2 regions of the Bordetella saccharivorans genome follow, and region 2 is predicted to be linked to the other one. Evidence: predicted binding sites of a transcription regulator. Region 2 holds the regulator's gene; the other holds the start of a gene.
The links. The regulator LexA, encoded in region 2, represses DNA repair genes until DNA is damaged. The targets are predictions, from matches to a motif close to ACTGTATNNNNATACAGT.
Positions count from the first base shown of each region.

Region 1 (15,822 bases), 210 kb from region 2:
TAGGGCTCGTATTCCAGTTCGGCGATCAGGGCCAGTTCTTTTTCGATCAGCCCGGCCACCCAGGCGGGTATGCCGTCGGGGAAGCGGTCGCGCGCGCCGGCCAGCACGGCGCGGCGCAGGTGGCTGGTCGGCGTTTCGCCGGCGGGCACGATCTCGTCGGGATATTCGTATTTCAGTTCGCGCAGCGAGAACGTGCAGCGTTCTGCGATGGCGAGGGTCTGGGCCAGGGTCTCGGGCGGATACAGCGCGGCCAGGCGCATGCGGGTGCGCAGGTGCTGCTCGGCATTGGGCAGCAGGTCGTAGCCGCATTGCGCGACGGTCCGCTTGCTGCGAATGGCGGCCAGCGTGTCGTGCAGCGGCTTGCGCGAGCGCAAGTGCATCTGCACCCGGCCCAGCGCCACCACCGGCAGGCCGGCGGCCTGCGCCGCCTGCTGCACCGCTGCCTTGTGCAGGTCGTCGCGGGCCTGGTGCAGCAGGGTCAGGCCGACCCAGGCACGGCCCGGGAAGGTGCGCGCCAGCCAGCGCGCCTGCTCGGCCAGCAAGTCCGCATCCACGCCATGCGGCGGGGACAGTATGGCCAGGCATTCGGGCATGCTGCGCAAATGCGCGTGGGCCGCGCCGGGCGCGGCGATATCGCCGGGCGCGAGCCGGTATTCGCCCTTGGGCGCGCGCGAGCGGCCCAGGGTGATGAGTTCGGACAAGTTGCCGTAGCCGGTGCGGGTTTGCGCCAGCAGCACGAGCTGCAAGGCCGGCGCGGCAGGATCGGCCCGCAGCGCCAGGGTGCTGCCGATGATCAGCGGCAGGCGGTGTTTTTCGGCTTCCACCAGGGCGCGCACCACGCCGGCCAGCGAGCATTCGTCGGTGATGGCCAGGGCGGCATAGCCCAGCCGCGCGGCCTGCTCGACCAGTTCCCCGGGGTGCGAGGCGCCTTGCAGGAACGAGAAGTTGGTCAGGCATTGCAGCTCGGCGTAGCCGGGCAGCAGGGCGGATGAGGGCAGGTCCATGCGAGGCTCCTTTCAGCGTGGGCAGGCCCTAGGCATAGCGCCCGTGCAGGAACCAGCGGGCGTGTTCGGTATCGCGCTCGCGGTAGATCCAGTAGCGGGCCGCGGCGGCGTCCTCGGCCACGAAGTAGTCGCGCACCGTCAGGGCCGCGTCCCACCAGCCGCTTTCGATGCGTTCCGGGCCGCGCACCAGGCGCAGGGGCTGGCCGGCATAGACCGGCCGGTGCTGCGCCACTTGCAGGGGCACGGGCGGATCCAGCAGCCAGAAAGGGCGGTCCAGCGGCCCGGGCAGCGTGGCCGCGGCGCCGGGGCCGTCTTGCGCGGCCTGCCAGCGGTTGGCGGCTTCGGGCCGGTGGTCGGCCAGCGGCCGGGCATGCAGCACGCGGGCGCGGCCCAGGCGGGCGCTGAGCAGGTCCAGCAGGCGGGCGTGTTCGGCGGGCGTGCCGCCCGGTTCGGGAAACAGGCAGGTGCTGGCGGCCGGCTGCTCCACGGTTTCGCTTACCCGCAGCACCAGCGCGATGACCGGCGCCTCGAGCTGCAGGCGGCCCAGCTTTTCGCGCAGCAGGCTGAGCAGGTGCGACGGCTGCCAGGCGGGCTCGGCCAGCTGCAGGTGCAGCATCGTGGGCGCGCGCATGCGCCGGCCGCGTTCGTGCTCGAGGACCAGCGTAACGTGCCGCACCGCCCGCCGCAGGGCGGCCAGCCAGCCGCACAATTGTTCGAGCAGGCGCCGCGCCGAAGCCAGCACCGCGTCGGCGTGCTCGATGTAGTCGGGCAGTTCCAGGCGTTGCCGGAACCGGGCGGGCGCCTGGATCCAGGCGTGGCATTCGGGCGCCACGCCATAGGCGGCGTCAAGGGCCTGCGGCAGCTCGGTGCCGCAGCGGCGCTGCAGGCCGGCGCGCGGCAGGCGGCGCAGCGCTCCCAGGGTGCGGCAGCCGATGTCGTGGAGCCAGTCCTGGCGCGGCAGGGCGCAGGGCAGCAGTTCGCACGGCAAGGCGTCGAGCCGGCGCGCCAGGGTGGCGAGTTGCAATGCGCGGCGCGGCCTGCCGCGTTCCGGCTGGCGGGCCAGCAGCCAGGCGCCCTGGGCGGTGGGCGCCATGCCCAGGCGGGCGTGCAGGCCCATGGCGCGCAGCGTGGCGGCAATGCGCCGGTGTAGCGCCCGCGGGCCGCCAAAATATGCCAGGCTGGCGCCGACCTGCAGCAGCACCGCATCGGCGCCGGCCAGGGCGACTTCCGGGGTGTATTGCAGCAAGGCCAGGGCGGTCTCGTGCAGGAGCCGCGTTTCGGCGGCCGGGTCGCGCGCCAGCAGGGACACGTGTGGCGCAATGGCGGCCGCGCCGGCGCGCCGCATGCCGGGCTGCAGGCCGGCCGTGGCCGCCGCCGGCGTCAAGGCCGCGAGGCGTTCCTGGTCCATCACGGCGAATGCCGCGTCAGGAGGCCATTGCGGGCGTGCGGCGTCCAGCGGCAGGCAGCGCAGGAAGACGGCGATCCAGAGGCGCATGATGAGGAACGGCGGCCGGCGCGGTGCCGGGTTCGAAGACGATGGCCAGCGGTTCGGGGCAGGCGGGGCCGCGCCGCTTGAGAATGTGCACCGACAGGCCGCCCGGCGCGGGCGCCAGCGCCAGGCGCAGCGGGGCGGGCGAAGCCTGTTGCGCCGCCGTGGCGGGACGGAAGGCGAAGCACAGCGTATCGCTGCCCTGGACGGCCAGGTGCAGGCGGCGCAGCGACTCGGCGCGGGCGCGTGGTAGCCAGCACAGCAGGGCGCCGCAACTGCCGTGCTTGAGGATCTGTTCGGCCGCCCACAGGGCATCGGCGGGGCGCTCGGGGGCGACCCACAGCAAGTGGCGCGGGTCCAGCCCCCAGGCCTGCCAGCAGGCCAGGTGCGGCACGTGCGGAGGCTGCACCAGGGCGATGGGGCGGCCGCCCCGCTGCGCCAGGGCGGGCTGCAGCAGGCGGATTTCACCGATGCCGGGGTGCGGGGCCAGCAATTCGACCAGGGCGCCTGGCGGCCAGCCGCTGCCGGGCAGCTGCGCCGACAGCGCGGCGTGGCCGGTCGGCACGCCGCAACTGGCCCCGCGCGCCAGTTGCGTGGCGCGCCACAGAGCGGGGTGGATGCGTTCGGGAGACAACATAGGATGGGCCTGGTTTACTGTACAAATATACAGTATTTCTGGCGCTGCGCGGACCAGGCTTGGGACTGCCCGGGGCGGCCTCTACAATGAAACTTTGCGGCGCGCGCCAGCGCGCGCCCCCGGAACCCCATGGCCGATCCTGCCGAACTCGAATTCCTGCCCGCCCCCGGCACTGCCGTCCAGCAGTTGTTCATCCTGCTGCATGGCGTGGGCGGCACGCCGCAACACTTGCTGCCGCTCGCGCGGGAGTTGGGCGCCGCTTTCCCGGCGGCCGCCATTCTCGCGCCGGCGGGCTTCGAGCCCTACGACGGCGGGGCCGTCGGACGGCAATGGTTTTCGGTGCGCGGCATAAACGAGGACAACCGCGGCGAGCGCGTGGCCCGCGCCCTGCCGGCGCTGGTCGACTATATCCGCGCCGCCCAGGCCCGCCTCGGCCTGCTGCAGTCCGATACCGCCCTGGCGGGCTTTTCGCAGGGCGCCATCATGGCGCTGGAAGCCGTGCAGGCCCACGACGGGCTGGCGGGCCGGGTGCTGGCGTTTTCCGGCCGCTATGCCCAATTGCCCAAGAGCGCGCCGCAGTACACCACCATCCACCTGCTGCATGGCGCCGACGACCAGGTCATGGCGGTGGCGCATGCCCAGGCCGCCCAGGCGCGGCTCGATGCCCTGCATGGCGATTCCACCATCGACGTGGCGAGCAGGGTGGGCCACGAGCTGCATCCCGCCCTGGTGCAGCGGGCCATCGAGCGCCTGCAGACCTGCGTGCCGCTGCGCAGTTGGGAAGCCGCGCTGGGGCTGAACCAGAAACCGCCCGAAGGATCGACGCTGCATTGAACGCGGGTCGGCCGGGGTGCCCGGATGTCGCCCAGGTGTCAGACACCCTGCGCAAGCGGCGCGGATAGGCCCAAGCGTCGCAAGGGGTGTTTGACACAACAAGCCGATGGTGCCTGACACCGCAACCCGATGCCGGTTGCCCAGGTGTCAGACACCCCCTGCGTAGATGGCGCAAATACTCGCAAGCGTTGCCAGGGGTGTCTGACACCGCAGCGCGGCGCCGGCTTCCAGTCGCCTATCCGTGGCTGCCGGCCGCTGCCCCACTCCCGGCCGGCGCATCCTGCCAGCCGCCGCCCAATGCCAGGAACAGGGCGATCTGGTCGTCGCTGAGCGCGGCCTGCGAGGCGGCCAGCGCGCTTTCGTTGGCGGCCAGCGTGCGCTGGGCGTCCAGCACGGTCAGGTAGTCGGTCTTGCCGGCCCGGAACAGTTGTTCAGCCTGGCGAGCGGCCAGCGCGCTCTGGTCGCGCGCGGCCCGCAGCGCGGCGTCGCGGTCGAGCTGGCGCGCATAGATCACCAGCGCGCTCTCGGTTTCGCGCAAGGCGCCCAGCACCGCCGCGTCGAAGCGCGCCAGCGCGGCGCCGGCGCTGGCGCGGGCCTGGGCGATGCGGGCCTGTGCCACGCCGGTATTGGGCAGCGTCCAGGAGATCAGCGGGCCGACGCTCCAGCTGAATGTGCCGCGCTCGCCCAGCATGGTGGCAGGGCCGGCCGAGCCGCCCGACACCCCGAGGGTGATGCTGGGGTACAGCGCGGCCGTGGCCACGCCGATGCGCGCCGTGGCGGCGGCCAGGGTGCGTTCGGCCTGGCGGATATCGGGGCGGCGCCGCAGCAGCGCCGCGCCGTCGCCCACCGGAATCGGCTGGTCCAGGCGCGGCGGGCGCGCGCATTGCAGCAGCGCGGCCGGCATCTCGGCGGGCGCGCGGCCGGTCAGGGCGGCCAGGCGGTACAGCGCGGTGCGCTGGCTGGCCTGGAAAGGCGGCAGTTCCGCCTGCAGTTGCTCGAGCTGGCTGCGCGCGCGCGAGACATCCAGCGCCGTGCCGCGGCCCGCCTGTTGCAGGCGCTGCACGGCATCCAGCGAGTCGCGCTGCACTTGCACGGACCGGCGCGCCGAAGCCAGTTGCATGCCGGCCGCGCAGATATCGGCGTAGGCGCGCGCCGTTTCGGCGGCCACGGTGACGCGCGCGGCATCGTAGGCAGCCTGCGCGGCCTGTTCGTCGCCGGCCGCGGCCTCGACGGCGCGGCGGATCTGGCCGAACAAGTCGACCTGGTAGGCGATGCTGATGCCGCTGGAATAAGACCAGCGGTCCATCGGACGGGTATCGGGGGCGCCGGCCTGGACGCCGGAGGCATGGCCGAAAGCGGGCGAGGCGTCGATACCCAGCGTGGGCTGTTGCTGGCCGCGCGCTTCCTGGGTGACGGCCTGGGCCCGCCGCAGGTTGGCCGCGGCGATGCGCAGGTCGGTGTTGGCCTGCAGCGCCTGCTGGATCAGGGCGTCCAGTGTGGGGTCCTGGTAAAGGCGCCACCAGGTGCCGGGCACGCTGTCCTGCCGGAACGCCGTCTCGCGGGCCTGCTGGAAGCCGGCCGATGCCGCCGGACGCTGGGCCGCCGCGCTGGCGGGCAGGTGGTAATCGGGGCCGACCGCGGCGCAGCCGGCCAGCGCCAGGGCCAGCGCCAGGGCGGTGAGCGGACGGGCGATCATGATGCGTCGACCTCCACGGTCGCGGTCTGGCCCGCCACCAGCCGCACGCCCTGGGGCACCTGGTCGATCTGCACGCGCACCGGGATGCGCTGCGCCAGCCGGACCCAGTTGAAAGTGGGGTTGACGTTGGGCAGCAGATTGGCGCCGGTGCTGCGGTCGCGGTCGGCGATGCCCAGCGCGATGCTGTCCACGTGGCCGCGGATCTGCCGCGATTCGCCCATCAGCGTGACGGTGGCCGCGTCGCCCTCATGGATATGCACCAGCTTGGTTTCCTCGAAATAGCCTTCCACATAGAACGAGCCGGCGTCCACCAGCGCCATGACCGGATGCGCGGCGGTGGCGTATGCGCCCACGCGCAGGTCCAGGTTGGTGACACGCCCGTCGGTCGGCGCGACCACCCGGCTGCGTTCCAGGTTGAGCTTGGCGGTGGCGCGCTGCACCTGGGCTTCGGCCAGGGCCGCCTCGGTTTGCTGCAGGCGGGCCTGGCTCTGTTCCAGGACTTCGGCCGCCACCAGCTTGCCGAGCGAGCGGTTGCGCCGCGCATCGCGCGCCGCCTGGTCGCGCGCCACTTGTTGCGCGCGCACCGCGGCCTGCGCCTGGTCGTAGGCGAGCTGGAAGCGGGCGCGGTCGATCTCGAACAGGACATCGCCCGCCTTGACGTCCTGGTTGTCGCGCACCGGCACGGCGGTCACCAGGCCCGACACGTCGGGCGCCACCTGCACCACATAGGCCTTGACCCGGCCGTCGCGCGTCCAGGGCTCGACTTCGTAGTGATTCCACAATTGCCAGCCCGCATAGACGGCCGCGGCGACGGTCAATGCCGTCACGAGAAACTTGCCCACCACGGGGCGGCGCAGCGCGTTGAGGATTTTCATGATGCTGTCTTGAATACGTAAGGGGAAATCAGGTACACGCCGTACAGCAGTACGACGAACAGCGCGGCATCGAACAGCGCCGGGTGCCACACCAGCCGGTAGAAGCCCGCGCGCGCCAGTACGCGGCGCACGGCCCAGGCCACGCCCAGCGTGACCAGGCCCAGCACCAGCAGCCAGGGGAAATAAATGCCGTAGAAATCGAACTCGCCGATCATGATGCGTGGGCCGGCGGCAGCACGCCGGGCTGGTAGTCGAGGGCTTCGGGAAACAGCGCGCGGCGGATGCCGACCAGCGCCACCACCGCGCGGTCGCGCGCCGCCAGGGCGCCGGGAGTGGCGGTCACGCGCGTCAGGGCGCGGTCGATGTCGGCCAGCAAGCCGGGCGATTCGCCGCGCGGGCGGCCGGCCGAGCGCTGCTGGAAGAATCCCGCCAGCCCGCGCAGCACCGGCCGGATGGCCGCATCGGCGGCCGGCAGCAGGCGCCGCGCGCGCTGCAGTTCGGCAATGTCGTTGCCCACGCGCAGGTCTTTCAGGGCATCGGCAGCCAGTTGGTCGTCGGCGCGCCTGGCTAGCGCCAGGCGCGGCTGCAACAGGCCGATGCGGTCGAGCATGCGCGAGTTATAGGCCGAGCGCGAGGGCGCGCCGCCGGCGCCGGCCAGCGCGGCCAGCTCTTTCCAGTTGGCCGCCTGGATGCGACGCGCGCTCTGCTCGGCGCTGATGGTGCGGAAAATGGCGGCGACCAGCGCGGCCGTCGCCACGCCGATGATCTGTGCCGCCATGGTGTCGACGAACGAGACCAGGTCGGCCGTGCCGGTGTCGTGCAGCGCGAGCGTGCCCAGGAAGCCGAACAGCAGCGCCATGGCCTTGCCGGTGTGGGCCGGCCGGGGGATCAGCGCGCCCAGCGCCAGCGCCACGGGCAGGATGGACAGCGCCAGCATCTCGAACGAATGGATGGCCGGCATGATGCCCAGCAGGTACAGCGCTGAAAGCGGGATCGAATAAATGGTGTAGGCCAGGAACTGCATGATGCCGGGGACCGGGTTGTCCTGCGCGGCGAAAAAGCAGCTGAAGATGGCCGCCATCATGGCCGCCGTGGCGCCGTTGGTCCAGGCGGTGCCGATCCAGAAGGCGCAGCACACCGAAATGGCCAGGCCGGCCGCCAGGGCCGACAGCAGCGCCAGGCCGTGGTCGCGGTGCAGCGTGGCGCCGGCGCCCAGGCGGGCCTGGCGGCCGCCGCGGCGCGGCGCGCCGGCCAGCCCGGCGCGGATGTCGTGGCGCAGCGCCAGGCAGCGGTCGTAGGCGTCGACCAGTTCGCGCAGGCGCGTCACCAGGCTGGCCAACAGCGTGTCGCGCCAGCTCGCGGCGGGGCCGATCTGCGGCGCCAGGCGCGCCAGCGCGGCGCGCAACGCGCCGGCTTGGGCGCGCTCGCTTTGCGGCCCGGCGTCGACCCAGGCGGCGATATCGCGCAGCACCGCGTCTACCGGCTCGGGCAGCGCCTGGCCGTTGTCCTGCAAGGCCCGCAGGCGGTCGTCCACGGCCGACACCAGGGGCGTGAGCGCGGCGATCTGGTCCTGCATGGCGCGCACCGCGCCGGCGGTCCAGCGGATGTTGCCGGTGTCGAACGGCACGTGGGTCGACAGCATGCGCAGCAGCGTGATGTCTTCCGCCAGCACGCGCCGTTCCTTGCCGTTCTGCTCGGCGCCGCGGCGCGCCAGGGTGTCGTGGATCCAGTTGCGCGCATCGCGCACGGTGGCGTCGAGCCGGGCCATCAAGGGGCCGGCGATGCCGCGCGGCAGCACCAGGCTGTGCGCGAGCGTGGCGCAGACGATGCCCAGGCTGATTTCCTCGACCCGCGCCAGCCCGGTGTCGAACACGGTGGAAGGGTCGGTGACGCTGGGAAAACCGATCATGGCGGCGGTGTAGCCGGCCAGCATGAACAGGTACGAGCGCGGCGTGCGGTCCAGCACGGCGATGTACAGGCACAGGCCGACCCACAGCACCATGGCCAGGATCATCAGCACCGGCGCGTTGGACAAGCGCGGCACCAGGTACACCATGGCCGCGCTGCCGAAGAATGTGCCGCCCAGGCGGAACACGGCCTTGGAGCGGACCGCGCCGGCCCAGGGCTGCGACACGACGTAGGCGGTGGTCATGGCCCAGAAGGGGCGCGACAGGCCGATGGTGTAGGAAAGATAAAGCGCCGTAATGGCGCCCAGGTAGCACTTCACGGAAAAGAGCAGTTCGTTGCCGTCGGGGAGCTTCATGGCCGGCAGTCCTCCTCGGTGGCCGAGGCCGCCTGCCGGCCGAGCGTGGTCTTGAGCGTGTCGAACACGCGCAGGCAGGCTTCCAGGTCGGCGTCGCTGACGTCCTTGAACAGCCGGCGGCGCAGGGTCGCCAGCACGCCTTCGACGCGCTCGCGCAGGGCCTGGCCGTCGGGCGTCAGGTGCAGGGTGCGGGCGCGGCGGTCGTGCGGGTCGGGGCGGCGCTCCATCAGGCCGGCCGAGACCAGGTGATCGAGCACGCGCACCAGGGACGGGCCTTCGACTCCCAGGGCTTCGGCCAGCGCGCCCTGGCGCACCCCGTCGCCCAGGCGGCCGGCGATGATGACCGGCCAGGCCGTGGCCTGCGACAGGCCGTATTCGGACAGGGCGTTGTCGGCCGCGCCGCGATAGGCGCGCGACAACACCATCAGGCTGGCCGTGGCGGCCATGAGGCGGGAATCGGACGGCGTGTTCATGAGTTTGATTGTATCCTATTTATTAGCATCCTATCAATATCTCGAGCGGCGCAATCAATCGGCGCGCAGGAGGGGCGCCGCTGTGCCGCTACGGATAGGGTGGACGAGGGCGACGGGCGGGCGGCGGCCCGCGGGGCGGGGTTCAGGTCCGGTCGCTGGCGATGACGATCAGGGCGCGCGCCGTCTTGCGGCCCTCGGCGCGCAGGCTGTGGGGCAGGTAGCCGGGAAAGCGCACGCTGTCGTCGCGCTCGAGCAGCACGGTATGTTCGCCGAAATACACGCGCACCCGGCCTTCCAGCACGAAGATGAGCTCGTCGCCGGCATGGTTGGCGACCGTGCGCTCGCCATGGCTGCCCACTTGCACCACCATGACCGACAGCCCGCTGCCGGAGCCGCCCATGGTGATGGCTTCGTAGGCGTGCTCGCCCGGGTCGCGTTCGGACGAAGCCACGCGATGGCGCTCGCCGGCCCGCACGATATGGATCTCGTCCTTGGGATCGGTTTCGCCCAGCAGCGCCGACAAGGTGGTACCGAGGGCCGTCGCCACCGTGTGCAGCGTGCCGACCGAGGCGAACTTCTCGCCCCGTTCCAGGCGCGAGAGGAACCCCTTGTCCAGGCCGGTCTGCGCCGAGACCTGCGCGAGGGTCAGCTTGCGGCGCCGCCGCGTGGCCCGTATTCGCAGCCCGACCTGCTGGGCATCGGGCGCGGTGGCGGCGGGCGGCGGGCGATTGGACGGCATGGAGGCGGCGATCGGACGGACGAAGGCTGCATGATGCCACTTTTGCAGCGGGCGGACAGCGCCGCCCGAGGGTTTCCCCGCGTTGAAGGCCGGGGCAATTATTTGTACTTTGGGCAACAAGTTGCCTATAAGACAACAAAGTATCTTCAAGCCATTACCACGGATGACCACGATGCAAAGCTATTCTTCCCAGGACAAGGACGTCCTGCGCCGTCGTGTCGATCGCGAGATCGATGAACGCGCGCCCGCCGCGGCGGCCTGGAGCCCGGCGCAGAAAATGGCGCTGGCCTGCCGCATGCTGGCCGCGCAGGGCCACTGGCATGGCGGCCTGGCCGGGCAGATCACCGCGCGCGGCGAGCAGCCGGGCACCATCTGGACGCTGCCTTTCGGGCTGGGCGCCGACGAGGCGCGCGCCAGCGAACTGATCCTCATCGACGAGGACATCAATCCACTGGACGGCAAATCGCTGCCCAATCCGGCCAATCGTTTCCATGCCTGGGTATACCGGCACCGGCCCGAAGTCCAGTGCATCGTGCACACGCACCCGCCGGCCGTTTCGGCGTTGTCCATGGTGGGCGAGCCGCTGGTGGTGGCGCACATGGACGCCACGCCGTTCTTCGACGATTGCGCCTATCTGCCGGAATGGCCCGGGCTGCCGATCGGCGACGACGAGGGCGAGATCATCTCCGGCGCGCTGGGCGACAAGCGCGCCATCCTGCTGGCCAATCACGGCATGCTGACCGCCGGCAAGTCGATCGAGGAGGCGACGGTGATGGCGATCTGGCTGGAACAGGTGGCGGCGCTGCAATTGCGCGCACGGGCCATCGGGCCGGTCAAGCCGGTGCCTGCCGAACTGGCGCGCGAGTCGCACGATTTCCTGGTCAAGCCGAAGATCCTGGAACTGACCTTCGCCTATTTCGCGCGGCGGGTGCTGCGCGAGGCGCCCGACTGCACCGCCTGAGAGGAGCCCGCCATGCAACGCCGTCGATTCCTGACCCTGGCTGGCGCGGGTGGCGCCGCGCTGGCCGCGCCCGCGGTGGCGCAAGAAGCGCCCGCCGTGAACTGGCGCATGCCCAGCAGTTTTCCGCGCTCGCTCGACACGGTGTGGGGCGCCGCCGAATTCCTGGCCGCCAGGGTGGCGGCGATGACCGACGGCAAGTTCACCATACGGCCGTTCTCGGCCGGCGAGCTGGTGCCGCCGCTGCAAGTGCTGGATGCCGTGCAGAACGGCACCACCGAATGCGGGCACACGGCGGGATTCTATTACCTGGGCAAGCAGCCCGCGCTGGTGTTCGATACGGGCGTGCCGTTCGGCCTGACGCCGCGCCAGCATACCGCTTGGCTGCTGCACGGCGGCGGCCAGGCGCTGGTCGACGAACTGTACGCGGGCTTCAATGCGCTGGCGATCCCGTGCGGCAACACCGGCGCGCAAATGGGCGGCTGGTTCCGCAAGGAAATCAAGGCGCCGGACGACCTGAAAGGCCTGCGCATCCGCACGCCCGGCCTGCTCAGCATGGTCTACGAGAAGCTCGGCGCGATTCCGCAGCAGGTGGCCGGCAGCGACATCTATCCCGCGCTGGAGAAGGGCGCGCTGGACGCGGTGGAGTTCGTGGGGCCGTACGACGACGAGAAGCTGGGCTTCGCCAAGGTGGCGAGCTACTACTACGGGCCGGGCGTGCTCGAACTGGGCGCCAGCCTGTGCCTGGCGATCAACCGCGACAGCTGGGCCAAGCTGCCGCCGCGCTACCAGGAGGTGCTGCGCGCCGCCAGCGCCAGTGCCGCCGCGGACCTGCTGGCCAAGTACGACGCCAACAATATTCCCGCGCTCAAGCGCCTGGTGGGCCAGGGCGTCAAGCTCAAGGGCTGGCCGCCCGCCGTGATGGATGCCATGCAGCGGGCCACCCGCGAGGTGCTCGACGACTACGCCGCGAAAAGCCCGGAATTCGCCAAGGTGCTGGCTTCGTGGCGTGCGTTCCGCGACGGCCAGTTGCTGTGGGCGAGCGTCAACGACGGGGCGGCCGAGAACTACCTGATGGCCACGCGCGAGCGCGGGCTGTAGCGCCGCTCAGCCGTCGCAGTCGGCCCAGCAGTTGGGGGTTTCGTACAGCCGCACGCGCGCCAGGCGCAATTGGGCGCCGTAGTGGCCGTGATAGTGCGGCGCCAGCGTGCGGAAGATGACGGCGGCCAGGTTTTCCGCGGTGGGGATGCAGTCCAGCACCACGGTCTTGTGGCCGGGCAGCGTGTCGAGGAACGCGCGCACGGCCGCGTCGCCCTGGTAGACCAGGAAGGCGTGGTCCCAGGGGTCGACGATATGCCGCTTGGCGATCGATTTGATCTCCGAGAAGTCCATCAGCATGCCGTTGTCGGACGCGCCCGGCGCTTCGACCACGTCGCCGGCCAGCGTGACTTCGAGCACGTAGCGGTGGCCATGCAGGTTGCGGCATTGGCTGCGGTGGTCGGGAATGCGATGGCCGGCATCGAATTCCAGCCTGCGGGTCACCGAGATCATCGGGCGCTCCGCGCGGCGTAGGGGTGTTTCATGGAATGCCTATGTATTTGTGGGTCTGCAGGCTCAGGCGCCACTGCGGATGCTGCAGGCAGTATTGCACGGCCCGTTCGGTGTTGGCCAGGCGCGCGGGGCCATCCATGGGCTGCAGGAAGAAATGCTGGAAATCGAGGTCGGCGAACGCCTCGGGCCGCGCGTCCAGTTGCGGGTAGACCAGCTTGAGTTCGTTGCCGCGCTCGACCACTACCGGCGCGCTGCCCTTGGGGCTGACGCAGATCCAGTCGATGCCGGGCGGCGGGGGCAGGGTGCCGTTGGTCTCGATGGCCACCGTGAAGCCGCGCGCGTGCACGGCGTCGAGCAGGGCGGCGTCGAGCTGCAGCAGCGGCTCGCCGCCGGTGAAGACCACATAGCGGTCGGCGTCGCCGGGGCCCCAGGCGGCGGCGATGGCGTCGGCCAGCAAGGCCGCGCTGGCGAACTTGCCGCCGCCCGGTCCGTCGGTGCCGACGAAGTCGGTATCGCAGAAAGTACAGGCGGCCGCGGCGCGGTCGGCCTCGCGGCCCGACCACAGGTTGCAGCCGGCGAAGCGGCAGAACACGGCCGCGCGGCCGGCCTGGGCGCCTTCGCCCTGCAGGGTCTTGAAGATTTCTTTGGCGGAGTAGGTCATGCGTATGGCGGCGGCGCGCGGCCGGCCCCGGGGCAAACCGCTATTTTACCGGTCCGGCGCCGGTCGCGGCGGCCGGCCGAGTCGCGTAGACTGGCGGCCTATGTACCATGTTCAGGACGACATCTACCTGGACGAACGCGATATCGACTTCGGCATGATCCGCGCCCAGGGCGCGGGCGGGCAGAACGTCAACAAGGTATCTAGCGCCGTCCACCTGCGCTTCGACGTGCGCGCCTCCGGCCTGCCGGCCCACATCAAGGAGGCGCTGTGCGCGCTGCCGGACCGCCGCATTTCCAAGGACGGCGTCATCGTCATCAAGGCGCAGTCGTTTCGCAGCCAGGAAAAAAATCGCGCCGAGGCGCTCGAGCGGCTGGCCGAGATGGTGCGTGGCGTGGCCCGGCCGGCCAAGCCGCGCCGGCCCACGCGGCCCACCCGCGCGTCGCAGCGGCGGCGCGTGCAGCGCAAGGTACTGCATGGCGAGGTCAAGCGCCTGCGCGGCCGGGTGGCCGACGACTGAATCATGGCCCGTCCCACCCGCGCCCGTCATCTGTACCTGGGCCTGCTCGCCGCCCTTTATGCCGTCTTGTGGGTCGCGCTGGCCATCGAGCCGCACGACCGCGCCGACTGGCTGCTCGAGAACGCGCTGGTGCTGCTGTTCGGCGCGGCGCTGCTGGTCACGCGCCGCTGGTTCGCATTCTCGCGGGTGTCGTACACGCTGATATTCCTGTTCCTGTGCCTGCACGCCGTGGGGGCGCACTATACCTATTCGCTGGTGCCATACGACGATTGGTGGCGCGCCCTGACCGGGCACGGCCTGAACGAGGCGCTGGGCTGGCGCCGCAATCATTTCGACCGGCTGGTGCATTTTTCGTACGGCCTGCTGCTGGCCTACCCGATCCGCGAAATCTTCCTGCGGGTGGTCGAGGTGCGCGGGTTCTGGGGGTATCTGCTGCCGCTCGACGTGGCGCTGTCGACCTCGGCCCTGTACGAGCTCATCGAATGGGGCGCGGCCGCCGCCTTCGGGGGCGAGCTTGGCGCGGCTTACCTGGGCACCCAGGGCGATATCTGGGACGCCCACAAGGACATGGCGCTGGCCGCCTGCGGGGCCTGCATCGCGATGGTCGCCACGGCGCTGGCCAACCGGGGCGCGCGCCGCGACCTGGCCCGCGAATGGGCCGACAGCCTCAAGCCGCCGCGCGATGGCGACGGCGGCCGGGCGGGCGCTCAGCCCGCCAGCGCGCGCATCGGGTAAGTGAACAAGGCGAAGTGCAGGGTGTTCAGGCCCAGGTGCGCCAGCACGGCGGCGGCCAGGCCGCCATGGCGGTATGCCGCGCCATAGGCCAGCCCCGCCAGGGTGGCCAGCGCCATCCATGCAGGGCCGCCGGCCGCGTGCGCCAGGCCGAACAGCAGGGCGCCCGCGACCAGCGCCAGCAGGGCGCCGCCGCGCCGATGACGCCAGCGCTCCGCCAGTTGCTGCTGCACATAGCCGCGGAACAGCGCTTCCTCGGCCAGGCTCACCAGCAGGGCATTGTTGGCCAGCCAGAGCCACGCTTGCGGCGGCCACTTGGGCGCCCAGCCCGCCAGCCCGAGCGCCAGCGCGATGCCCAGGCACGCCGCGGCGGCCGCGGCGCACGCGGCCAACGCCGCGCGCAGCGTGGTGCCGGCCGTCGCGCCCCACATGGGCGGTGCAAGCGCCAGCACGACCCAGAATGCCGCCAGCGGCTTGTCCAGGTTCAGGTACATGGTGAACGGCAGCGCATCGGCCGTGTAGCGCGCGCCAACAATGGCCGGCACGTTGTGGAACCCCGGCAGCAGGTGCAGGCTCAGGCCGGCCGCCAGCACGATGAACAGCGCATGCCCGGCAGCCGCGCGCCAGCGCGCAGCGGGGGCGCGCAGGCACCAGGCCGCCGCCAGCAGCAGGGCGGGCCACAGCAGGGCGCCCGGCTCGACCGCGCCATTGGCCAGTGCCCAGGCGTAGCCTGCCGCCAGCGGCGCGAGCGCCCAGGCGCGCGTGGCGGCGGGCCACAGCAGCGCGGCGGCGGCGCACAGCGCGAGCCAGGGCAAGGAATCGGGCAGGGGCGGCATTGGCAGGGCGGCAGGTTGCGGGACCGCAAGCGTACCGCCAAATGGCCCGCATCGCGACGGGCTGGTTTACAGTCTGCAGCAAGTTCCCGGCCATGCGAGACGAACATGACGACCCTGACCTGCCTGATGCTGGCGGCCGCGCTGCTGCCATCCCTGACCGCCCTGGCCGCCAAGGCCGGCGGCCGCGGCTTCGACAACGAGGCGCCGCGCGCCTGGCTGGCGCGCCAGGAAGGCTGGCGCGCGCGGGCCAACGCGGCCCAGGCCAATGCCTTCGAGGCGCTGCCGTTCTTTTTTGCCGCGGTGCTGCTGGCGCTGCACAACGGCGCCGCCGCGGGCCACCTGGCGTGGCTGGCCGGCGCCTGGCTGGCGCTGCGCGTTGCCTACGCGGCCCTGTACGCGGCCGGTCGGGGCACCCTGCGCTCCATCGTCTGGGCCCTGGCGCTGGCGGTGAATATTGCCATCCTGTTCGCAGGGGCCTGAGCCGCCCGCGACCGGCCCGTCAGGCGCTCCAGGTGAAGCTCTGGCGCGTCGTGCCGTGGCCGGACACCGAGACCTGG
Region 1 is NZ_BAAFZO010000001.1:4,541,700-4,557,521, reverse strand. It holds gene ACKTT0_RS21830 (error-prone DNA polymerase) at 1-1,004, opposite strand, end outside; gene ACKTT0_RS21825 (Y-family DNA polymerase) at 1,033-2,499, opposite strand; gene imuA (translesion DNA synthesis-associated protein ImuA) at 2,429-3,130, opposite strand; gene ypfH (esterase) at 3,260-3,964, shown strand; gene ACKTT0_RS21810 (efflux transporter outer membrane subunit) at 4,200-5,660, opposite strand; gene ACKTT0_RS21805 (efflux RND transporter periplasmic adaptor subunit) at 5,657-6,535, opposite strand; gene ACKTT0_RS21800 (DUF1656 domain-containing protein) at 6,532-6,750, opposite strand; gene ACKTT0_RS21795 (FUSC family protein) at 6,747-8,798, opposite strand; gene ACKTT0_RS21790 (MarR family winged helix-turn-helix transcriptional regulator) at 8,795-9,271, opposite strand; gene ACKTT0_RS21785 (helix-turn-helix domain-containing protein) at 9,414-10,010, opposite strand; gene ACKTT0_RS21780 (aldolase) at 10,183-10,971, shown strand; gene ACKTT0_RS21775 (TRAP transporter substrate-binding protein) at 10,984-12,069, shown strand; gene queD (6-carboxytetrahydropterin synthase QueD) at 12,076-12,519, opposite strand; gene queE (7-carboxy-7-deazaguanine synthase) at 12,548-13,180, opposite strand; gene arfB (alternative ribosome rescue aminoacyl-tRNA hydrolase ArfB) at 13,281-13,697, shown strand; gene ACKTT0_RS21755 (DUF2238 domain-containing protein) at 13,701-14,432, shown strand; gene ACKTT0_RS21750 (CPBP family intramembrane glutamic endopeptidase) at 14,405-15,265, opposite strand; gene ACKTT0_RS21745 (MAPEG family protein) at 15,371-15,745, shown strand; gene ACKTT0_RS21740 (carboxypeptidase-like regulatory domain-containing protein) at 15,765-15,822, opposite strand, start outside.
Region 1: a site for LexA is predicted at 3,147-3,164, ahead of imuA (translesion DNA synthesis-associated protein ImuA). Genes of this name have one in related genera too.

Region 2 (15,822 bases):
GTTCAGTCGTCTTCCTCGTCCCCGTCGTCTTCCTCGCTGTCCTGCTGGTCGAGCGCGTCGTGGCCTTTCCAGGTCAGGCGCCAATGCGCGTCGTGCGGGCTGCCGTCCATCGAGAGGGCGGCCTTGATCAGCCCGGCATCGGCCAGGATGTCCAGGTGGTGGGCAATCAAGGGCGCGGGCGGGGCATCCTGCATGCTGGCGTGCACGGCTGCCACGATATGGGCTTCGGACAGCGCGGCGGTGTCGGCATCGCGCAGCTCGCTCAGTATCGTGACCACAAGATCGAAATCGCGTTGCATGGCTCGTTCCTCCCGAAAGCCGTCCATGCGGCACGATACCAGTATCCCGCGCTGCGGCCCAGCCAGCCGCTGCGCGCGGCCGGCCAGGCTGGTATAGTCGCGTCCCCGCGCATGCAAAGGACCCGATCATGGACATCACCAGCCGCCAAGTCGCCGCGATCCCCGGCGGCCTTGCCCTGCAGACCACGCTGGACGGCGAGCGCATCGACACGTACGTGGTGGCAGGCGTTTCCGACCTGGAGGCCGTCGCCGATATCGTGCCGCGCGAGAAGGTCGAGGCGGGCGCGGAAATCCACGTCACGGCCGTGGACGCGATCGACACGGCGCAAGAGCAGGTCGACCAGGTGCTCGACAACATCAACCCCGGCGACGTGGCCGTATTCCTGTGCGCGGATGCGGATGCCTACAACGCCGCCCTCGACCTGCTGGGATTGCCGCTCGAGTCCTGACGCGCGCGGGCTGCGCACACGCGCGGGACCGCCCCGCGCCTGAATAGTTCCAAATTTGCCCGCGTGCCGTTGCGCTTTGTTGCATTATTGGCACGTATTTTTGAGGATTATGTTGACTTGTGAGGGGAACCTAACGATAGTGACGGCACACGATCTCAAGCGTTGCGATTTTCGATCAGTGCAGTGCCTTTGCCGGCCAGCGTTATTGTTCTACTGTCCCCTCCTTGATTGATTCGTGACCCCGGGCATTTGCCCATTATCTCTAGGAAACACAGTATGGAAACCGGCGTCGTTAAGTGGTTCAACTCGGAAAAGGGCTACGGCTTTATTACTCCGGAAGGAGGCGGCAAGGATTTGTTCGCGCATTTTTCCGAAATTCAGGCCAACGGCTTCAAGTCCCTCGAAGAGAACCAACGCGTCAGCTTTGTGACGGCTAATGGTCCCAAGGGTCCGCAAGCAACGAAAATCCAGGTCCTGTAAGGCCTGGCGCTCCGAAAAGCCCCTGCGGGGGCTTTTTTGTTGCCCGCAGGCCATATATGGGGCCAGACCTATGGCCGGATGCCGACGAATTTGCATCAATTTGCAATATTTGACGTTTTTCGATGGCCGCACCTACACTGGACTGGCGACGCGCTTGCCGTTCTGCCTGTCGCCCCGCGAGCAATCGCTATCTGAAGGACACATCCATGGCAACAGGTATCGTCAAGTGGTTCAACGCTGAAAAGGGCTACGGTTTCATCACGCCCGATGACGGCAGCAAGGATCTTTTCGCGCACTACTCGGAAATCAGCAGCGAAGGCTACAAGTCGCTGCAGGAAAACCAGCGCGTGACGTTCGATGTGGGGCAGGGGCCCAAGGGCCCCAGCGCCAAGAACATCAAGGTCACCAGCTAGCGCGCGCGGCCCGTCCGCGCTTCCCGCCCCCATGCGGCCCCGCGCCGGTGGGGGCGTTTTGTCGTGCGCGGCACGCAGATGTAAAAAAAATCTGCACGGGCGGTTCGGTCCGGGGCCGGGTCGCCGGGCGCTGTGCGCATCTCTAGGCAAGCCCGGCGCCGCCAATTTGCCAGCCGGCCCGGCGACTGCCTTGGGGACTTCCCCAGGGCTCGGCTCCGCCTGTCGCGGAGGGGTTGAAGTTTCCGGTAAAATGCCCTGTTTATTCGTTCGTTCACCCAATTTCTCGGAAAATTTTGATGCAGCCTGTGGTTGAAACCCTCTCTGGTCTGGAACGCCGCGTCGACCTCGCGGTTTCGGTGGCCGACGTCGAAAAGGAAGTCCAGGCGCAGTTGAAGCGCGTGGCTCGTACCGCCAAGGTGCCCGGGTTCCGTCCGGGCAAGGCCCCGCTGGCCATGCTCGAGCGCAGCCACGGCCCCGGCATTCGCTACGATGTGATCAACGGCCAGGTCGGCCGCGCTTTCGAGCAGGCCATCGATGGCGCCAAGCTGCGCGTCGCCGGCGCGCCTACGCTCGAACCGAAGACCGAGGGCGTGGCCGACGACACGCTGGCTTTCACCGCCACCTTCGAGGTCTACCCCGAAGTGGCCGTGCCCGACCTGGCCGCGCTGTCCGTGACCCGCTACGAGACCGCCGTGTCCGACGCCGAAGTCCAGCAGACGCTCGACGTGCTGCGCAAGCAGCGCGCCACCTATGAAGCCCGCGAAGATCGCGCCGCCCAGGATGGCGACCGCGTCACGCTCGACTTCGCCGGCACCATCGACGGCGTGCCGTTCGAGGGCGGCAAGGCCGAGAACTTCCCCTTCGTGCTGGGCCAGGGCCGCATGCTGCCCGAATTCGAAGCCGCCGCGCAGGGCCTGAAGGCGGGCGAGACGAAAGTGTTCCCGCTCAAGTTCCCCGATGACTACCAGGGCAAGGAAGTCGCCGGCAAGACCGCCGAATTCACCATCACGGTCAAGGAAGTCGCCGAAGGCGTGCTGCCCGAGGTCAATGGCGATTTCGCCAAGGCGCTCGGCCAGGCGGAAGGCGATGTCGAAAAGCTCAAGGCCGACATCCGTACCAACATCGAGCGCGAAGTCAAGGCGCGCACGCAGGGCCGCACCAAGGCCAGCGTCATGGATGCCCTGGTCGAGGCCGGCAAGTTCGACGTGCCCAAGGCCCTGGTGGACAACGACGTGCAGGGCCGCGTCCAGGCCGCCCGCGAGGAACTGAAGCAGCGCGGCGTGCCCAACGCCGAGTCGGTGCCCATTCCGGCCGAAGCCTTTGCCACCGAGTCCGAGCGCCGCGTGCGCCTGGGCCTGCTGGTTTCGGAGCTGGTCAAGCAGGCGCAATTGCAGGCCAAGCCCGAGCAGGTGCGCGCGCGCATCGAAGAGTTCGCGCAAAATTACGAGCAGCCCGCGCAGGTCGTCAGCTACTACCTGACCGACCGCCAGCGCCGCGCCGAAATCGAAGCCATCGTGCTCGAGGACAACGTGGTGCAGCACGTGCTGGACAAAGCCAAGGTCACCGAAGAGCAGGTGCCTTTCGATCAGCTGATGGGGATGGCGTAAGCATGCAGCGTTTCACCGATTTCTATGCGGCAATGTACGGCGGGTCGTCGGTCACGCCCACTGGCCTGGGGTATATCCCCATGGTCATCGAGCAATCCGGGCGCGGCGAGCGCGCGTACGACATCTACTCGCGCCTGCTGCGCGAGCGCCTGATCTTCCTGGTCGGCCCGGTCAACGACAACACGGCCAACCTGATCGTGGCGCAATTGCTGTTCCTGGAATCGGAGAACCCCGACAAGGACATCTCGCTGTACATCAACTCGCCGGGCGGGTCGGTGTACGCGGGGATGGCCATTTTCGACACCATGCAGTTCGTCAAGCCCGACGTGTCGACGCTGTGCACCGGGCTGGCGGCCAGCATGGGGGCTTTCCTGCTGGCGGCCGGCAAGAAGGGCAAGCGCTTCACGCTGCCGAATTCGCGCATCATGATTCACCAGCCTTCGGGCGGCGCCCAGGGCCAGGCTTCCGACATCCAGATCCAGGCCCGCGAGATCCTCGACCTGCGCGAGCGCCTGAACCGCATCCTGGCCGAGAATACCGGCCAGCCCGTGGAACGCATTGCCGTGGACACCGAGCGCGACAACTTCATGTCGGCCGAAGATGCGGTATCGTATGGTCTGGTGGACAAGGTTCTCGCATCCCGTTCCGAGGGCTAGTCGAACGGAATTCCCCGGGCCTGTGCGGTGCCGTCACGTCCGAGTAAGCGTTGAATGCGCCGGCCGATTTCCGGCGGGCGCGTTCTCACCAGAGATACGAAACACATATGCCTGAAAAAAAGGGATCGGCCGACGCAAAGGTACTGCACTGCTCGTTCTGCAACAAGAGCCAGCACGAAGTCCGCAAGCTGATCGCAGGGCCGTCGGTGTTCATCTGCGATGAATGCATCGACCTCTGCAACGACATCATCCGCGAGGAAGCTCAGGCGACCGCGCGCGCGGCCATACGGTCCGAGCTGCCCACGCCGGCTGAAATCAAGACCTTCCTGGACCAATACGTCATCGGCCAGACGCTGCCCAAGCGCATGCTGGCGGTGGCCGTCTACAACCACTACAAGCGCATCCGCCACGGCGAGATCAAGGGCGACGAGGTCGAGCTCTCCAAGAGCAACATCATGCTCATCGGCCCCACCGGTTCGGGCAAGACGCTGCTGGCCCAGACGCTGGCGCGCATGCTCAACGTGCCGTTCGTGATGGCCGACGCCACCACGCTGACCGAAGCCGGCTATGTTGGCGAGGACGTCGAGAACATCATCCAGAAGTTGCTGCAGAACTGCAACTACGAGGTCGAGAAGGCGCAGCGCGCCATCATCTACATCGACGAAATCGACAAGATCTCGCGCAAGTCCGACAACCCCTCGATCACCCGCGACGTGTCGGGCGAGGGCGTGCAGCAGGCGCTGCTCAAGCTCATCGAGGGCACCGTGGCTTCGGTGCCCCCGCAGGGCGGGCGCAAGCATCCCAACCAGGATTTCGTCCAGGTCGACACCACCAATATCCTGTTCATCGTCGGCGGCGCCTTCGATGGCCTCGAGAAGGTGATCCGCGACCGCACCGAGAAATCGGGCATCGGCTTTTCCGCGTCCGTGCGGGCCAAGTCCGAGCGGGGCGTGGGCGAGCTGTTCAGCGAGGTCGAGCCGGAAGACCTCATCAAGTTCGGCCTTATCCCCGAGCTGGTCGGCCGCCTGCCCGTGGTGGCCACCCTGGACGAGCTCGACGAAGCGGCGCTGGTCCAGATCCTCACCGAGCCCAAGAACTCGTTGATCAAGCAGTTCCAGAAGCTGTTCGCCATGGAAGGCGCCGAACTCGACGTCCGCCCCGGCGCGCTCAAGGCCATCGCCCGCAAGGCGCTCAAGCGCAAGACCGGGGCCCGCGGCCTGCGCTCGATCATCGAAGCGGCGCTGCTGGACACCATGTACGACCTGCCTTCCCAGGGCAACGTCAGCCGGGTGGTGCTCGACGAAAACGTCATCGACAGCGACGGCAAGCCGCTGCTCATCTACGCCGACGAGGCGGCCGCGCCGGACAAGCCGGCCCGCAACCAGGTGCGCGGCGCAGCTGCTTGAAAACACAGCAAAAAACCCGTTTTGTAACGGGTTTTTTTGCCTCTGGACGCCATCCGGCCGCCGGCTGCTTGATTTTTCGGCTATCGTTCCCATATCAGACGTAACCGACACGGATAAATGGGTCACGCGCCCGCGATTCCGTTCCCGATACGCCGAGTCATACCAAGGAATCCTCTATGTCTGCCAGTCAGACCCTGCCTTCCGAACCCATCGACCTGCCGCTGCTGCCGCTGCGCGACGTGGTGGTGTTTCCGCATATGGTCATCCCGCTGTTCGTGGGCCGTCCGCGCTCCATCAAGGCGCTGGAAGTGGCCATGGAAGCGGGCAAGAGCATCATGCTGGTGGCCCAGAAATCCGCCGGCAAGGACGACCCCACGCCCGACGACGTCTACGAGATCGGCTGCGTGGCCGGCATCCTGCAAATGCTCAAGCTGCCTGACGGTACCGTCAAGGTGCTGGTCGAAGGCACCCAGCGTGCCCGCATCGACAGCATCGACGATGCCGAATCGCATTTCGTCTGCCAGGTGACGCCCGTCGAACCCGACGCCGTGCAGGGCTCCGAGACCGAGGCCCTGCGCCGCGCCATCGTTGCCCAGTTCGAGCAGTACGTCAAACTCAACAAGAAGATCCCGCCCGAGATCCTCACCTCGCTGGCGGGCATCGATGATGCCGGCCGCCTGGCCGATACCATCGCCGCGCATTTGCCGCTCAAGCTCGAGCAAAAGCAGAAAATGCTCGAGATCCTCGGCACGTCCGAGCGCCTCGAGGGGCTGCTCACGCAGCTCGAAACCGAGATCGACATTCTGCAGGTCGAGAAGCGCATCCGTGGCCGCGTCAAGAAGCAGATGGAGAAGAGCCAGCGCGACTACTACCTGAACGAGCAGGTCAAGGCCATCCAGAAAGAGCTGGGCGAAGGCGAAGAGGGCGCCGATATCGAAGAGCTCGAAAAGAAAATCATCGCCGCGCACATGCCCAAGGAGGCGCGCAAGAAGGCCGATGCCGAGCTCAAGAAGCTGAAGCTCATGTCGCCCATGTCGGCCGAGGCCACCGTGGTGCGCAACTACATCGATACGCTCATCAATCTTCCCTGGAAGAAGAAGAGCAAGATCAACAACTCCATCGGCAATGCCGAGACCGTGCTCGACGACGATCACTATGGCCTGGAAAAGGTCAAGGAACGCATCCTGGAATACCTGGCCGTGCAGCAGCGCGTCGACAAGGTCAAGGCGCCGATCCTGTGCCTGGTGGGCCCTCCGGGCGTGGGCAAGACCTCGCTCGGCCAGTCGATCGCGCGGGCCACGAACCGCAAGTTCGTGCGCATGGCGCTGGGCGGCGTGCGCGACGAGGCCGAGATCCGTGGCCACCGCCGCACCTACATCGGTTCGATGCCCGGCAAGATCCTCCAGAACATGAGCAAGGTGGGCGTGCGCAACCCGTTGTTCCTGCTCGACGAGATCGACAAGCTGGGCATGGATTTCCGCGGTGATCCATCCTCGGCGCTGCTCGAGGTGCTTGACCCGGAACAGAACCACACGTTCCAGGATCACTACATCGAGGTGGATTTCGATCTCTCCGATGTCATGTTCGTGGCCACCAGCAACACGCTGAACATCCCGCCGGCGCTGCTGGACCGCATGGAGGTGATCCGCCTGTCGGGCTACACCGAAGACGAAAAGATTCACATTGCCCGCGACCACCTGCTGCCCAAGCTGATGAAGAACAACGGCGTGAAGGAGGCCGAACTGACGGTCGACGATTCCGCGCTGCGCGATATCGTGCGCTACTACACGCGCGAAGCAGGGGTGCGCGCGCTCGAGCGCGAGGTGGGCAAGATCTGCCGCAAGGTCGTCAAGGAACTGCTCGCGCAAAGCGACAAGGCCAAGGCCGAGGGCAAGCCCGAGCAGCCTCACGCGCCGGTGCACGTCGATGCCGACAATCTCAGCGATTACCTGGGTGTGCGGCGCTATACCTTCGGGATGGCCGAGAAGGAAAACCAGATCGGCCAGGTGACCGGACTGGCCTGGACCGAAGTGGGCGGCGACCTGCTCACCATCGAAGTCGCCGACATGCCGGGCAAGGGCGCCATCCAGCGCACCGGGTCGCTGGGCGACGTCATGAAGGAATCGGTCGAGGCGGCGCGCACGGTGGTGCGTTCGCGCGCGCGCCGTCTGGGTTTCGCCGACAGCGTGTTCGAAAAGCACGACATGCACGTTCACGTGCCGGAAGGCGCCACGCCCAAGGACGGCCCGTCGGCGGGCATCGCCATTACCACCGCCATGGTGTCGGCGTTGTCGCGCATTCCGGTGCGGGCCGATGTCGCCATGACCGGCGAGATCACCTTGCGCGGCGAGGTCCTGCCCATCGGCGGCTTGAAGGAAAAGCTGCTGGCGGCTCACCGGGGCGGCATCAAGACCGTGCTGATTCCCGAAGAGAACGTCAAGGACTTGGCCGAGATCCCGGACAACGTCAAGAACCACCTCGAGATCGTGCCGGTGCGCTGGATCGACAAGGTGCTGGAGCTGGCGCTGGAGCGCATGCCCGAACCGCTGGCCGAGGAAGAGGCGGTGAAGGAAGCCCTGGTGGCCAAGCCGGCGGAAACCGGTGCCCCCGGCGACCCGATGTTCAAGCATTGATCGCCAGGCAGGCGCCCCCAGCGTGGCTGGCGCCAATGGAAAAGGGTGGCCCGCGGGCCACCCTTTTTTGTGTCACCCGCCGTGCGGGGCGGGGATCAGTGCAGGGCGTGGGTGCGGATGAGCCCGACCGCGATGCCTTCCAGGGCGAATTCCTGGGTGCCGTCCACCACGATGGGAGAGAAGTCGGGGTTTTCGGGCAGCAATTCGATGCGGCCATTGTGGCGTTGCAGGCGCTTGACGGTGACGTCGTCCCCCAGGCGGGCGACCACGATCTGGCCGTTGCGGGCCTCGGCCGCCCGCTTGACGGCCAGCAGGTCGCCTTCGAGGATGCCGGCGTCGCGCATGCTCATGCCGCGCACCTTCAGGAGGTAGTCGGGCGCCTGGGCGAACAGGCCGGCGTCGACCCCGACTTCGCGTTCGACGTGTTCGGCCGCCAGGATGGGGCTGCCGGCCGCTACCCGGCCCACCAGCGGCAGCAGCAGGCGCCCGACGGCGTCGGCCAGGTTCGCCATGGCGGACGCGGCCGCGGGCGTGGCGGCCGTTGCCTCGGCGGGGTCTTTCAGGCGGATGCCGCGCGAGGCCCCCGCGGTGAGCTCGATTGCGCCCTTGCGGGCCAGCGCCTTGAGGTGGTCTTCGGCTGCGTTGGGGGAGCGGAAGCCCAGCGCCCGGGCGATTTCGGCGCGGGTGGGCGGAAACCCGGTGCGCGCGACCGTTTGCCGGATGAGGTCGAGGATTTCCTGCTGGCGGTCGGTGAGTTTGCTGGCCATGGCGGTATTCCGGTTCGAACTGTATGGATATACAGCGGCGATTCTGGACGACCCGCGGCAAAAATGCAAGTGCCTGCTCGCCCGGCCGGGCGGATGGCGCCCGCGCGCCGCCATGAAAAAGGCCTCCTTGCGGAGGCCTGGACGGGCGCGAAGCTTGCCGCTGCCTATTGCTTGAGGACGGCCGCGATGGCCTTGGCCACGGTGTCGATATTGCGGCTGTTGAGGGCCGCCACGCAGATCCGGCCGCTCGAGACGGCGTAGATGCCGTGTTCTTCGCGCAGCGTGTCGACCTGGGCGGCGGTGAGCCCGGAATACGAGAACATGCCGCGCTGCTGCAGCACGAAGCTGAAGTCCTGGGTGGCGCCGGCCGCCTTGATCTTGTCGACCAGTTGCTGGCGCATCAGGCGGATGCGGTCGCGCATGCCGGCGAGTTCCTGTTCCCAGAGGGCGTACAGTTCGGGGGTGTTCAGCACCGTGGAAACGACCGTGCCGCCGTGGGTGGGCGGGTTGGAGTAGTTGGTGCGGATGACGCGCTTGAGCTGGCTGAGCACGCGCTTGGCTTCGTCCTGGTTGCCAGCCACGACCGTCAGGGCGCCGACGCGCTCGCCGTACAGCGAGAACGACTTGGAGAACGACGAGCTGATCAGCATGGTCAGCCCGAGGTCGGCGAACAGGCGCACCACCGCGGCGTCTTCCTGGAGCCCGGCGCCGAAGCCCTGGTAGGCGATGTCGAGGAACGGCACCAGGTTGCGTTCCTTGACGACCTGGGCGATCTGCTGCCATTGCTCGGCGGTGGGGTCGACGCCGGTGGGATTGTGGCAGCAGGCGTGCAGCACGACGATGCTCTGGGCCGGGGCGGCCCGCAGCGAGGCCAGCATGCCCTGGAAGTCCAGCCCGTGCGTGGCGGGATCATAGTAGGCGTAGGTTTCCACCGGGAAGCCGGCGCGCTCGAACAGGGCGCGGTGGTTTTCCCAGCTGGGGTCGCTGATCAGGACCTTGGCCTGCGGCAGCAGCTGGCGCAGGAAATCGGCGCCGATTTTCAGGGCGCCCGTGCCGCCCAGGGCCTGGGCCGTCAGGACGCGGCCTTCCGCCGCCAGGGGGGAGTCGGCCCCGAGCAGCAGCGTCTGGGCGCCCTTGTTGTAGCCGGCGATGCCCTCGATGGGCAGGTAGCCGCGCGCCGCGGCCGCCTCGATGCGCGCCGTCTCGGCCTTGCGGACGGCGGCCAGCAGCGGGATGCGGCCATCGTCGTCGTAATACACGCCGACGCCCAGGTTGACCTTACCGGGGCGGGAGTCGGCGTTGTATTGTTCATTCAACCCCAGGATGGGGTCGCGCGGCGCAAGTTCGACGGAATCGAAAAGAGAGCTCATGAAGGTTCGCAAGCGATAGGTGGACGCACCCGGCGGTGCTGTGGATAATGGGGGGTTTACCCTGAGACAGTCTAGCATGACCGCTCCCGGATTCGTCGATTTTCCCGACAGCCCGTTCCACCTGTACCAGCCGTATCCGCCGGCGGGCGACCAGCCTGCCGCGATCGAAGGCCTGACCCAGGGGATGCGGGACGGCCTCATGTACCAGACCCTGCTGGGGGTGACGGGTTCGGGCAAGACCTACACCATGGCCAACATCATCGCCCGGCTGGGTCGGCCGGCCCTGGTGCTGGCCCCCAACAAGACCCTGGCCGCGCAGTTGTATGCCGAGATGCGCGAGTTCTTTCCCAAGAACGCGGTCGAGTATTTCGTTTCCTACTACGACTACTACCAACCCGAGGCATACGTCCCCACCCGCGACCTCTTCATCGAGAAAGACTCGTCCATCAACGAGCACATCGAGCAGATGCGCCTGTCGGCCACCAAGAGCCTGCTCGAGCGTCGCGATACGGTAATCGTCGGCACGGTGTCGTGCATCTACGGCATCGGCAACCCCGGCGACTACCACGCCATGGTGCTGATCCTGCGCAGCGGCGACCGCATCTCGCGGCGCGAGATCCTGGCGCGCCTGGTGGCCATGCAGTACACCCGCAACGATGCCGATTTCACCCGCGGCACGTTCCGGGTGCGCGGCGAGACGATCGACATCTTCCCGGCCGAAAGTCCCGAGCTGGCGCTGCGGCTGACGCTGTTCGACGACGAGATCGAGTCGCTCGAGCTGTTCGACCCGCTGACCGGCCGGGTGCGCCAGAAACTGCCTCGGTTCACCGTCTACCCGGGCTCGCACTACGTGACGCCGCGCGACACCGTGCTGCGCGCCATAGAAACCATCAAGGAAGAGCTGCGCGAACGCCTGAAGCTGCTGACCGCCGAAGGCAAGCTGGTCGAGGCGCAGCGTCTCGAGCAGCGCACCCGCTTCGACCTCGAAATGCTGCAGGAATTGGGCTTCTGCAAGGGCATCGAGAACTACTCGCGCCATTTGTCCGGCGCCGCGCCGGGCGAGCCGCCGCCCACCCTGATCGACTACCTGCCGGCCGATGCGCTGATGTTCATCGACGAGAGCCACGTCACCATGGGCCAGCTGGGCGGCATGTACCGCGGCGACCGGGCGCGCAAGGAAACGCTGGTGCAGTATGGGTTCCGGCTGCCGTCGGCGCTGGACAACCGTCCGCTGCGCCTCGAGGAGTTCGAGGCCCGCATGCGCCAATGCGTGTTCGTCTCGGCTACCCCGGCCGCGTACGAGCAGGAACATTCCGACAATGTGGTGGAACAGGTCGTGCGGCCCACCGGCCTGGTCGACCCGCGCGTCGAGGTGCGGCCCGCCCGCACCCAGGTCGACGACCTGCTGGGCGAGATCAAGCAGCGGGTCGCCGCGCAGGAGCGCGTGCTGGTCACGACCCTCACCAAGCGCATGGCCGAGGATCTCACCGACTTCCTGGCCGAGCATGGCGTGCGGGTCCGTTACCTGCATTCCGACATCGATACGGTCGAGCGCGTCGAAATCATCCGCGACCTGCGCCTGGGCACCTTCGACGTGCTGGTCGGCATCAACCTGCTGCGCGAGGGGCTGGACATCCCGGAGGTCTCGCTGGTGGCGATCCTGGACGCCGACAAAGAGGGTTTCCTGCGGTCGGAACGCAGCCTCATCCAGACCATCGGCCGCGCCGCCCGCAACCTGAACGGCCATGCCATCCTGTATGCCGACACCGTGACCGCCTCGATGCAGCGCGCCATCGACGAGACCGAACGGCGCCGCACCAAGCAGATGCAGTTCAATGCCGAGCACGGCATTACGGCCCGCGGCGTCAACAAGGCGGTGCGCGAGCTGATCGACGGCATTGTCGCGCCGGCGCGACACGACACGCTGGAGGCTGCCATCGAGCCCCAGTTGCTGACCGACGAGAAGGCCATGGCGCGCGAAATCCGCCGCCTCGAGAAGCTCATGATGGATCACGCCCGCAACCTCGAATTCGAGCAGGCGGCGGCGGCGCGCGACGCCCTCAATGCGCTCAAGCAGCGGGTGCTGCTCGATGGCGCGGCGTAGGAACCGGGCGCTTCTGCTGCATTGCGGTCAAGTCGCCGGTATTGTTACGGAAGTCGCTGAAAAAACCTCATTTTGAATCTCACATTATTGCTTCAAGCTATTGATTTAATATTAAAAAATAATCGGCCGCCCAGCCAGGGAAATGCTTGCGCAATTGCAAAAAAAACTTGCTATATTCCGGGTTTTCCCTCAGACTTACACCCATGATGACCAAGGTACTTTTCGTTTGCATGGGTAATATCTGCCGCTCGCCGAGCGCAGAGGGCGTTTTTCGCCATTTGGTGAACGATGCCGGTTTGGGCGACGTCGTACGGGTGGATTCCGCCGGCACGCATGCCTACCACATCGGCGAGGCGCCCGACGCCCGCGCCCAGGCTGCGGCCCGCAAGCGCGGCTACGAGATCAATCATTGCGAAGCCCGCCAGGTCACCGCGGAAGATTTCCGCGACTTCGATCTCATCCTGGCCATGGACTGGGACAACCTTTCCGCGCTGCAGCAGCAGTGCCCCAAGGCCTACCAGCACAAGCTGATGCTGCTGATGCGCTTCGCCAACGAGTTCGAGGAAGCCACCGTGCCCGATCCCTACTACGGCGGCCCGGAAGGCTTCGGCAAGGTGCTCGACTACCTCGAGGACGCCTGTCAGGGCGTGCTGGAACTGGTCCGCAAGCGGGCCACCCAGTACCAGGCCGCTTGATCGCCGGTCCGGACCGGCTTCCAGAAACCGCGCTACGGCGCGGTTTTTTGCGGGTGCGATGACTTAGCAAATTACTCGGGAATTTGCTATACTTGAGGTAATTACTCAGGTATTGGTTGCCCGGCGTTGCGGGCAACCGGTCCGTTCAACAGGAATCCACCATGCGGCTCACTACCAAAGGGCGTTTCGCGGTAACCGCGATGATCGACCTGGCCATGCGGCAGCACAGCGGTCCGGTGACTCTCGCGGCAATCAGCCAGCGTCAGAATATTTCTCTTTCCTACCTGGAGCAGCTTTTTGGCAAGCTGCGCCGGCACGAGCTGGTCGACAGCGTGCGCGGCCCCGGTGGCGGCTATTCGCTGGCCCGCCTGGCGCGCAACGTCACCGTCGCCGACATCATTTTCGCGGTCGACGAGCCGCTCGACGCCACGAGCTGCGGGGGCAAGCACGATTGCACCAGCGGCAACGACGGCAAGAGCGGCAAGTGCATGACGCACGAGCTCTGGACCACGCTGAACCGCAAGATGGTCGACTACCTCGACTCCGTGTCGCTGCAAGACCTGGTCGACCAGCAGCGCCTGCGACAGCTGCAGGAGGCTTCCAAGGGCGCCCAGGGCTGCACCGCCGTGCGGGTGGAACGGGGAACTCCCGGGTCCGCCTCGACCGCCTCGGCTATTGCCGCCGACGCCACCGTATAAGCAGGAGTAGCAACCCATGACCACCCGCCCGATCTACCTCGATTATTCCGCCACCACGCCGGTCGACCCTCGTGTGGTCGAAAAGATGGTGCCCTGGCTGTACGACAACTTCGGCAACCCCGCCTCGCGCAGCCATGCCTTCGGCTGGGAAGCGGAAGAGGCTGTCGAGAACGCCCGCCAGGAAGTCGCCAAACTGGTCAACGCCGACCCGCGTGAAATCATCTGGACCTCCGGCGCCACGGAGTCCGACAACCTGGCCATCAAGGGCGCGGCCAATTTCTACGCCGAGCGCGGCAAGCACGTCATTACGGTCAAGACCGAGCACAAGGCGGTGCTGGATACCTGTCGCGAGCTCGAGCGCCAGGGCTTCGAGGTCACCTACCTGGACGTCCGCGACGACGGCCTGCTGGACCTGGACGCCTTCAAGGCGGCGTTGCGGCCGGATACCATCCTGGTGTCGGTGATGATGGTCAACAACGAAATCGGCGTCATCCAGGACATCGAGACGCTGGGCGAGATCTGCCGCGACAAGGGCATCGTGTTCCATGTCGATGCCGCGCAGGCCACTGGCAAGGTCGAGATCGACCTGCAGAAGCTCAAGGTCGACTTGATGTCGTTCTCGGCGCACAAGACCTACGGTCCCAAGGGCATCGGGGCGTTGTATGTGCGGCGCAAGCCGCGCGTGCGCATCGAGGCGCAGATGCACGGCGGCGGGCACGAGCGCGGGTTCCGGTCGGGCACGCTGGCCACGCACCAGATCGTCGGCATGGGCGAGGCCTTCCTCCTGGCCCGCGAGGAAATGGGCACCGAGAACGAACGCATCCGCATGCTGCGCGACCGCCTGTGGGCAGGGCTTTCCCAGATCGAGGAAACCTACCTGAACGGCAGCCTCGAGCAGCGCGTGCCGCACAACCTGAACGTCAGCTTCAACTACGTCGAAGGCGAATCGCTGATCATGGCCATCAAGGAACTCGCCGTCTCCAGCGGCTCGGCGTGCACCTCGGCCAGCCTGGAGCCTTCCTACGTGCTGCGCGCCCTGGGACGCAACGACGAGCTGGCGCACAGCTCGATCCGCTTCACGCTGGGGCGCTTCACCACCGAGCAGGAAGTGGATTTCACCGTCGAACTCATCAAGAGCCGCGTGGGCAAGCTGCGCGACATGTCGCCGCTGTGGGAAATGGCCCAGGCCGGCATCGACCTGAACACCGTGCAGTGGGCCGCGCACTGAGCGCCCGCGCGATCGACACAGGAGAAACATCATGGCATACAGCACCAAAGTTCTGGACCACTACGAAAACCCCCGCAACGTGGGCTCGTTCGACAAGGGCGACGCCTCGGTGGGCACCGGCATGGTCGGCGCGCCGGCCTGCGGCGACGTGATGAAGCTGCAGATCAAGGTCAACGAGTCGGGCGTCATCGAAGACGCGCGCTTCAAGACGTACGGCTGCGGTTCGGCCATCGCCTCCAGCTCGCTGGTCACCGAATGGGTCAAGGGCAAGACGCTGGACGAGGCACTCAACATCCGCAATACGCAGATCGCCGAGGAACTGGCCCTGCCGCCGGTGAAAATCCACTGCTCGATCCTGGCCGAAGACGCCATCAAGGCCGCGGTGCAGGACTACAAGGACAAGCACGCGGAGCCGGCCCGGGCCGAACCCGCGGCGGCGGCTGTCGCGGCGGGCTGATATGTCTGTCACCCTGACCCAACAGGCCGCGTCCCATATCGGGCGCTACTTGCAGAAGCGCGGCAAGGGCCTGGGCCTGCGCCTGGGCGTGCGGACCACCGGTTGCTCGGGGATGGCCTACAAGCTCGAATACGTGGACGAGCCCGCGACCGAGGACCTGGTCTTCGAGAGCTTCGGCGTCAAGGTGTTCGTGGACCCGAAGAGCCTCTCCTACCTGGACGGCACCGAGCTCGATTACGCGCGCGAAGGCCTGAACGAAGGCTTCAAGTTCCGCAACCCCAACGAGAAGGCGACCTGCGGCTGCGGCGAGTCGTTCACGGTGTAGGTCTTGGCCGGCGACGACCACTTCAGCCTGTTCGGCCTGCCGCCCCGTTTCGAGCTGGATACCCAGGCGCTCGAGCAGGCCTGGCGCGCGGTGGCGGCGCGGGTGCATCCCGATCGCTATGCCACCGCCAGTCCGGCCGAGCGCCGCGTCGCCATGCAATGGGCCGCGCGCGCCAACGAGGCTTACCGGCAACTGCGCGATCCACTGCTGCGGGCCCGCTACCTGTGTGAACAGG
Region 2 is NZ_BAAFZO010000001.1:4,755,660-4,771,481, reverse strand. It holds gene ACKTT0_RS22835 (DUF2513 domain-containing protein) at 3-299, opposite strand; gene ACKTT0_RS22830 (hypothetical protein) at 428-748, shown strand; gene ACKTT0_RS22825 (cold-shock protein) at 1,025-1,228, shown strand; gene ACKTT0_RS22820 (cold-shock protein) at 1,435-1,641, shown strand; gene tig (trigger factor) at 1,938-3,248, shown strand; gene clpP (ATP-dependent Clp endopeptidase proteolytic subunit ClpP) at 3,251-3,904, shown strand; gene clpX (ATP-dependent Clp protease ATP-binding subunit ClpX) at 4,012-5,310, shown strand; gene lon (endopeptidase La) at 5,487-7,943, shown strand; gene lexA (transcriptional repressor LexA) at 8,039-8,710, opposite strand; gene ACKTT0_RS22790 (amino acid aminotransferase) at 8,875-10,080, opposite strand; gene uvrB (excinuclease ABC subunit UvrB) at 10,157-12,184, shown strand; gene ACKTT0_RS22780 (low molecular weight protein-tyrosine-phosphatase) at 12,388-12,879, shown strand; gene iscR (Fe-S cluster assembly transcriptional regulator IscR) at 13,041-13,577, shown strand; gene ACKTT0_RS22770 (IscS subfamily cysteine desulfurase) at 13,594-14,805, shown strand; gene iscU (Fe-S cluster assembly scaffold IscU) at 14,837-15,262, shown strand; gene iscA (iron-sulfur cluster assembly protein IscA) at 15,264-15,587, shown strand; gene hscB (Fe-S protein assembly co-chaperone HscB) at 15,591-15,822, shown strand, end outside.